Regions from separate parts of the Cellulosilyticum sp. genome, predicted to be linked through region 2. Evidence: a T-box and tRNA genes for the amino acid it is inferred to sense, from the RefSeq annotation. Region 2 holds a T-box; the other holds one or more tRNA genes.

Region 1 (4,440 bases), on a different contig from region 2:
TACGTCAACACTTTTTATAAACTTTTTTCATTTTATTTATGAAAGGTCTTTTTTACTTCTATACTATCTCTATTATATTTATTTCACTATGCTTTTGTCTTTTAATGGTTGACCACATTATGCAGTGTACCTATAATACAGCTATAGTCAGTATATTACTGCTTAGTACACTTTTGCATTAAGGTATTTATACTGTTATATTTGCTTATTGGCTGTATGCACTATTTTCTTATATCACTATTTTCTATATAAAGTATAGTTTACATCTTATCAAGCGAAGTAATTCATCTAGATTGGAGATCCTTATGAAATTGATTAATATTAAACTTATTAAAAATCATCTCTTTCTTATCTTACTACTAGGCATCATAGTAATATTATTTGGTAGTTTGCATATGCTCTCTGTTTCTTCACAAAAATTTACACTGGCAATTGAAACTTTAGCGGGCAATATAAGTGTATTAGATAATGTCTTAATCACTGGAGAACTCAGTAACGGTTATTATGCCACTCCTTTTGATATTCAAAAAGGGACTTTCAACTATACTACTACCTATATTACTCATGCTAAACAAGATTACCTCTATTCACTAGCTCAGCCTTCTGCTTATGACTCTTTTACAGCCACACTTTATGATACCTATTCCTTTTATTTTAGACCAATATTTAATACCTCAAAGTATAATAATGGACAAATACTAGATATTGCTCCTACAGATAATCTTTCTACTAATGACTTTTCTTCATTAGATTATGATCGTAAATATCTTACTGTTACTCGAAAAACCGATACTATTAATTTACATATTGCCTTAAATGTTTTAGGCCATCGTAATAAGTTTGATTTTAGTACGCCTAAAATCTCGAATTTTGAAAGTGGTAATAATGTCTACTTTGATACTAATATCTCCCTAAAGCGTCCTACAGCTGATATTATCCTAATAAGAAAATTATCTTTGCCCTGATATCAATACAATTCCTACAGATAATGTATTGCCTAAACATGCAATATTAAAAGATCAGGAATATACGCTTCCATTCAATATAGATAATATAAGCTCAGGCATGACCATCATAAATAATACAGCGTATTTCATTCCTCCTGTTTCTTCTGATTTTTCAGGTACGGCTTCTCTCTACCGCATTCAATCTTTCGCACCGCATACCTTTCATATGTTAGATGAAGAATCTTTATTAGATACACTAGGAACTATCATCCCTATTTATAACGTAGAGTTAGATACACATGATACAAGTATCCTAGGTCTTGAAAATATCAATGACTACCTTGTGCTCATTCTTATGACTCATAATCAACTTGTATTTCAGACAATCAACCCTATAACCGGTAAATTAATCAGTGAAAGAACAACAGGTGACCTACCACCGTTAAGCACAAATTATACTTATATCCCATTTATTTCAGATAATTCCCTAAGTCTTATACTTAATCTAGATTCTATCCATTCACTTTTAATAGGAACCTCTATTAATACTAATGGACAAATAACCGCTATTTCTTCTGTAATCTCTACTGATAATGAGAATTTAAACTACCATTCTAGCTTTCTCTCCTTTGTAAATAATAAATTATTTCTCTTTGAGTCAGTTTGGGATAGTGAAACTGATAATTCTTTACTCTTATCTGTCTATGGAGGCACTAAACTTATCTATAAAGGAAAGTTTATAACAAATAGTTTTTTTAATTCTCTTTCTGTAAAAGAAGCATCCTAATATAATTTAGCTAAAAAATAGTCGTTTTAAAGCTAAATTACTTATAGGTGAGCTTCACATGCCAAATAAGAGTCTATCCAATATATTTAATGCATATAAACAAATAGCACTAAATAAACTTTTAATCCAAAAGCTTATTTAGTGCTATATCTAAATCTTATTTTTTATTATCTTTTCCTTTTTTGTTTTCTTTTTTATCTTTTTTGCCTTTACTATTTTTTGTAGAACTTGATTTACTTTTTCCCTTATCTGGCATCTCAAAACCTCCCTAATATCACCCTTAATAAAATACACCACTTTTATTTATTCTGCTCATAATTGCCAGCTTGTTCTAACTCGATTAAAGTGGTTATTCTATCCTATGAAGAGATATTATTTTTATGCTTAAAGAAGATTTTTTTGCTCTTAAATAAATTTCTAATTCTTATATGCCGCCTCTTAGAAACATCAAAAATATTAATTTAAAAAACAAAAAAAGCTGTAACCTTTTGAAGGTTACAGCTTCTTCTAATATAGAGCGCGAGACGGGACTCGAACCCGCGACCCTCTCCTTGGCAAGGAGATGCTCTACCAACTGAGCCACTCGCGCATAAATTTGGCAACCACTTACTTTCCCAGGCCGTCTCCAGCCAAGTATCATCAGCCGCTTAGGTCTTAACCTACGTGTTCGGGATGGGAACGGGTGTTTCCCCTAAGCGCATCGTCACCAAAAATTTTCTCGTTGTCTCTCAACGACATGATTTATTTTACACCATGCATTTACTCATGTCAACACTTTTTTTATATTTTTTTAGTTGCTTATAAAAACAGCAGCACCTGCAAAGCTTTTCCCTACAGATACTGCTATTTATTCTTTATCTTATGCAAATCTCATCATTCTGTGAATGAATTGTGGCAATTTAAATTGTAAATTCACCTGTTAAATCACTAAACTCTTTTGAAATCTTACGATTTCCTTCTATTACATCTTCCATAACAGTTACTTTTTCTTGAATACCTGCAGTTCTGTTTACTATATTAACAATCCCACTCGTATTTTCTGCTATAGCTTCTGCTACTTCTGAAACAGCTACTGTAATGTTTTCTGAATAATTCTTAAGGATTTCTGCATTTTCCTCTAATGCTTTTAAAATATCATATACTTGCTTCCAGTCTTCCATGTATGTTTCAGCTGTATTCTCAATTGTTTTTAAGTTTCCATGAATCTGCTTTTCCATAAACTCTAATGACACTTCTGCATTTCTTTTCATATCAGTTGTTGCTGCTAATACTTCTGCAATAACAGCTTCAATTTCACTTACTGCATCACCTGATTGTTGTGCTAATGTTCCAATCTCTCTAGCTACTACACCAAAACCTTTTCCTAGTTCCCCAGCTCTAGCTGCCTCGATTGATGCATTAAGTGCTAATAAATTTGTTTGTTCAGTGATACTTTTAATACTATCCACTAAAATTTGTACCTTAGCAATAACTTCCCCACGCTTAATTGAATCTTGCATATTCATTTTTACATCAGTATATGAAGCTAAAATATATTCACTTTCTTGTTGTGTATCAGCTTTTAAATCTTGTGCCTTAGCTGCCATATTTAAGGCAACCTTACCACTTGTTTCAATAGAGTCCGTAATTGCTTTGATATTTTCATTAATGCTATCAACAGTACTGCTTACTTCTTCTGTGCTTGCATTAATTTCTTCCATACTTGCAGATAATTCTTCCATTACTTCTGATACCTTTCCAGTATCCTCTACAACCTCTGAAGCTAAGTTACTCATCTTGTCTGCACTCATAGCAAGTTCATCTGCATACTTAATAAGTAATTCAACCATCTCACTTAATTTATCTTTTGTTACAGATGTAGCATTTGCCATCAGACCTATTTCATCTCTTGTTTTAAGCATAATTGGTGTTATTTCAATACCCTTTAGATTTAAACTAGCAATCTGTCTAATGATATTCGTAATCTCACCTAAGCTTTTAGAAATCCACTTACTAATAAATAACGTTATAATAACTGTAATCAATAAAGCTACAATACCAATTAATATACTTTGTCCTCTCATGGCTTTAATTGGCTTTAAGAATTCTGTTTCATCAGTTGTAATCGCTAATACCCAATCCACATTGTCTAATCGAATGAATGCAAGCTCTCTTAAGTCATTACTTGTCATACTCATATATTCTGTCTTCTCAATGTGATTGGTATCCTCCTCAATAGGATCATTTATAATTAAATCTACTAATTTCTCATCATTATGTACTTGACCAATTAAATTTGCATCGCGATGTGCTAATATAGTTCCTTTTCGTTCAAATAAAATAGGATATGTTTCTTTCGTATTAAGTATCGTTTTTCCATCTAATTCTGCTGCAACAAGTCTTGTCGCAATTGTAGCAGATACGATTCCTTGAACTTCGCCCTTAATATTTAGAACTGGTGCACATACTGGTACTACCGCTTCGCCAGTATCTTTAGAAATTACACTTTCTCCAATATATTTCTCCCCTGTTTCCATTACCTTTTGAAAATAAGTTCTCTCTGAAACATCCATTCCTAACGCACTTTCATTAGCACTGGCAACAATAATCCCCTTATTATTAATAATACTGATATTATCAATCATTTCTTCAAGTTCTTTTTCTGATATTAAATTTTCAGTAATGATTTCATATGTATTGGCCTCTGATTTTTCTTCAAATTGACTA
Region 2 (4,440 bases):
GTATCCTCCTTGTATTGGCATACTAAATAAAAGTATTACTTAGTAGCAATATGATATATGTATTACACTATAACTAGTGTAATACATATAAAAGAATAAATAAAGTTATAGTATTTAGAAAATAATTAAAGATAAAAAGGTAGGTAACTTTTATCGTAAGGATGAAAGTTACCTACCTTTTAGTCAAAGTCATATGAATAGTGCCGCTGGTCGGACTCGAACCGACACGTACAAGGTACGCTTGATTTTGAGTCAAGTGCGTCTGCCATTCCGCCACAGCGGCTTAAAAAATATTACTTAAGACAAGTATTATATTACCATAATCTTCATACCATAGCAAGTGGAAAATTAATTTTATCTAAAAAATATAGCATTAATAAGAATATAGAGAAACAAACTATAAAATTGAAATATATATCTTATAAAGTCATTTCTCTATGTAAAAAGATTGCATTAAGTAGGTTGTATACCTTAAAATAAGAAGGCAAATGACTGAGAAGGGGGAAGTATAAGTGACAGAAAACAAAGCATTAATACAGGCAGCTCAAAATGGCGATCTTGAAGCATTTGAAAGACTTATAAGTCTTTATGAAAATAATATTTATAAGCTTTGTCTAAAAATGCTACAAAATGAAGAAGAAGCAGCAGATGCCTTTCAAGAAGTTTGTCTTAAAGTATGGAAACAGCTTAAACATTATAAAGGTGATGCAAAGCTTAGTACGTGGATTTATCGCTTAACAACAAATCAGTGTATTGATTTATTACGTAAAAATAAAAAGCATATTACGCATATTTCTATTTTCCAAAGAAATGAAAAAGATGAGGAATGGTTAATAGATGAAGTTTCAAAAGAAGATGTAGTAGGGCAGGTTGAAGCAAAGGCACTTAAGGAAGTTATTCAGATTGGTTTAAGTGAGTTAAAACCAGAATATCGGGCAATTATTGTGCTAAAAGATGTGGAAGATTATTCATATGATGAAATTGCAGAAATACTGCAGATTTCTTTAGGAACAGTAAAATCTAGACTTTCTAGAGCAAGGGGAGCACTAAAAAAAGTTTTAGAGCAAAATAAGGAACCCTACAAATCTTTTTTTCGTCAAAAGGGATATTAAGGAGTGTGCACTATGAAATGTAATGAATGTCGAGAAGCATTATCAGCTTATTATGATAAAATACTAGATGAAAAACAAAAAGCAGAAATAGCAGATCATTTAAAGCAGTGTACAAGCTGTAGAAATGAATATGCACAGTTAAAGCAAATGCTAAGTCATTTAAAAGAAACAGCTGATGAAGAGACTGTGGTGCCACCCCTTTTACATAAACAGATGCTAGAGAGGGTGGCAAAAGAAACACAAAAAGGTAAGGTGAAATCACTTTGGCCGCAGCGTATAGGTGGGATGGTAGCAGCTTTATTAGTCGGTGTGATTTTAATAAAAGTACATCCTTTAGAATTAAATGAGATGGATAGTAGAGAGGAGAGTTATGCGGTAACAGCTAAAGACTCAGCACAAAAGTTGACAGAGTCAATCGGAGATGAAGTGCAGCCGACGCAAACAGAAGCCTCTGATAAGATGGCGGCATCTAGTGGCGTAGCACAAGCAAGGATAGCACCAGAAGAACAAGCATCAGCAGTACCTAATATAGCTAATCAAGCAGATGAAAATTCAAATGTAGTAGAAGATAAAGTTACTGTACAAAGTGAAACTAGCCTAACAAATGAAATAAGTCAGGGTAAAGAAGTATTATCAAATACACGAAAAGTACAAGATGAACAAATCTGGGAAATAGAGGCTGAGCATATAGATTTGTTAACGAGTTACTTAGAGACATATGCCAAAGAAAGCGGTGCGACTCTTACAAGACAAGATGAAGCAGAGTCAATAAGTTTTATCTTATATGATATAGCTGATTCTAAGGGCTTATTTAAAGCTTTGCAAACTCAAAGTTTTACAAAAAGTTTAATAGTCGTAGAAGAAACGGGAAAAAATATAAAGATTATTGTAAAAGCCTAAAAACCCACTTGACAGTTTAGGGGGTTTTTGATACATTAAATCGTAAGAAAAGCTATATTTTTTACGATGAAAAAGAAAAGTAGTAAGAAGTTAAGGCTATCAGCGAGACTGGGAGAGTGGGAGCCAGTTAGAACACTTTTTATGAAGGCACTTTGGAGTAAGCTTTAAGTAAAAGAGGAATGCAATGAAGATCATTGAATTCAATAAGGGTGGAACCGCGGAAGATAACCTTTCGTCCCTTGCTTTAGAGGGATGAAGGTTTTTTTTTATTTTTCACCTTCTCCCATATATATTAAGCTATTTTTTAATTTTAAGGAGGAACTAAAATGCAAGAAAAAAGCATGCAACAAATCGTAGCAGTAGCTAAATCTAGAGGATTCGTATATCCAGGTTCAGAGATCTATGGTGGTCTTGCGAATACTTGGGATTATGGTCCACTTGGTGTAGAATTCAAAAATAACGTAAAAAAAGCTTGGTGGAAAAAATTCATCCAAGAAAGTCCATATAATGTAGGGGTTGACTGTGCAATTCTTATGAATCCACAAGTATGGGTAGCTTCAGGACACGTAGGTGGTTTCAATGACCCACTTATGGACTGTAAAGCATGTAAAGAACGTTTCAGAGCAGACAAAATCATCGAAGATTACTTAGATGAACAAGGAACACCAGAAGTAGTAGATGGATGGTCAAATGAACAAATGCAAAACTTCATCAAAGATAAAGCAATTGCTTGTCCAACATGTGGTGCACACGATTTCACAGATATCCGTCAATTCAATCTTATGTTCAAAACTTTCCAAGGTGTAACGGAAGACTCTAAAAACACTGTTTACTTAAGACCAGAAACAGCACAAGGTATCTTTGTTAACTTTAAAAATGTACAAAGAACAAGCCGTAAAAAAGTACCATTTGGTATCGGTCAAATTGGTAAGTCATTCAGAAATGAGATTACACCAGGTAACTTTATCTTTAGAACAAGAGAATTCGAACAAATGGAAATGGAATTCTTCTGTAAACCAGGTACAGAACTTGAATGGTTCGACTACTGGAGAAGCTACTGTAAAAACTTCTTATTAAGCCTTGGTGTAAACGAAGATAACATGAGACTTCGTGACCATTCACCAGAAGAACTTTCTCACTACAGTAATGCAACAACAGATATCGAATTCAAATTCCCATTTGGTTGGGGAGAACTTTGGGGTATTGCATCTCGTACAGACTTTGACCTTACAAGACACCAAGAAACATCTGGTCAAGATATGACATACTTTGACCCTACAACAAATGAAAAGTACATTCCATATGTTATTGAACCTTCACTTGGTGCAGATCGTGTAACACTTGCATTCTTATGTGAAGCATATGATGAAGAAACATTAGAAGATGGCGACACAAGAACAATCTTTAGATTCCACCCAGCCTTAGCACCAGTTAAAGCAGCTGTTCTTCCACTTTCTAAAAAATTATCAGAAGATGCAATTAAAGTATTTGAATTACTTGCTAAAGAATTCAATGTAGAATATGATGAAGCCGGTTCAATCGGTAAACGTTATAGAAGACAAGATGAAATCGGAACACCATTCTGTATTACATTTGACTTTGATTCATTAGAAGATAAAAAAGTAACAGTACGTGACCGTGATACAATGGCACAAGAACGTGTTGCAATTGAAGATTTAGTAGCATACATCCAAGAACGTATGGCGTTCTAATATATAAAAAGAGCTATCCTTATAGGGATAGCCTTTTTTTATGGAACAAAATCTATAAAAATTGTTAAAAAAGTAGCAGAATAAAAGAGGGGGTTGACATGAAAAGACTTTAAAAAAGTAGTCACTTAAAAATAAATACAGCAAAATAAGAAGAAAAGAATGAATAAATAGATAATTTTTGATTATTAGAATGAAACAAAAAGAAATTTGTAAAAATTGATAATACATATAAAAAACATTATAAAAATAGTGAAATGATGATATAAATTTAACAATGTTTTTATTGAAAATGTATAAAAGTTTTTAAAATTATAATATTGTATATTCAAAGATGAATTTTGTGTTATAATGTAGGGGAAATAAAGAGGACAAGACTTTCGGAGATACCGCCAAATCCCGGAAAGCTTAGATACTTTATTATGTGAAGAATTAGGAGGGAATGTTCAATATGGCAACCAAATGGGTATATTTGTTTAAAGAAGGTAACGCTGACATGAGAAATCTTCTCGGAGGTAAAGGTGCTAACTTAGCAGAAATGACAAATCTTGGTCTTCCTGTACCACAAGGTTTCACAATTACAACTGAGGCTTGTACGCAATACTATGAAGATGGCAAAAAGATTAATGATGAAATCCAAGGCCAAATCATGGAATATATTGCTAAAATCGAAGAAATTAATGGAAAGAAATTTGGAGATAAAGAAAATCCACTTTTAG

What was found. A T-box is a leader RNA that pairs with one kind of tRNA and senses whether it is charged. The one in region 2 lies ahead of AC1VAQ_RS02545 (glycine--tRNA ligase), so its partner is inferred to be a tRNA-Gly.
Region 1: it encodes a tRNA-Gly, which carries the amino acid that the T-box ahead of AC1VAQ_RS02545 (glycine--tRNA ligase) is inferred to sense. The anticodon was not compared.

What each region holds. Positions count from the first base shown of each region.
Region 1 is NZ_CEVXFV010000096.1:1,021-5,460, reverse strand. It holds gene AC1VAQ_RS20625 (hypothetical protein) at 306-965, shown strand; gene AC1VAQ_RS20620 (hypothetical protein) at 994-1,734, shown strand; tRNA gene AC1VAQ_RS20615 (tRNA-Gly) at 2,251-2,323, opposite strand; rRNA gene rrf (5S ribosomal RNA) at 2,328-2,445, opposite strand; gene AC1VAQ_RS20605 (methyl-accepting chemotaxis protein) at 2,634-4,440, opposite strand, start outside.
Region 2 is NZ_CEVXFV010000003.1:151,306-155,745, reverse strand. It holds tRNA gene AC1VAQ_RS02560 (tRNA-Leu) at 202-283, opposite strand; gene AC1VAQ_RS02555 (RNA polymerase sigma factor) at 513-1,112, shown strand; gene AC1VAQ_RS02550 (anti-sigma factor family protein) at 1,125-2,012, shown strand; T-box leader at 2,070-2,255, shown strand; gene AC1VAQ_RS02545 (glycine--tRNA ligase) at 2,339-3,724, shown strand; gene ppdK (pyruvate, phosphate dikinase) at 4,173-4,440, shown strand, end outside.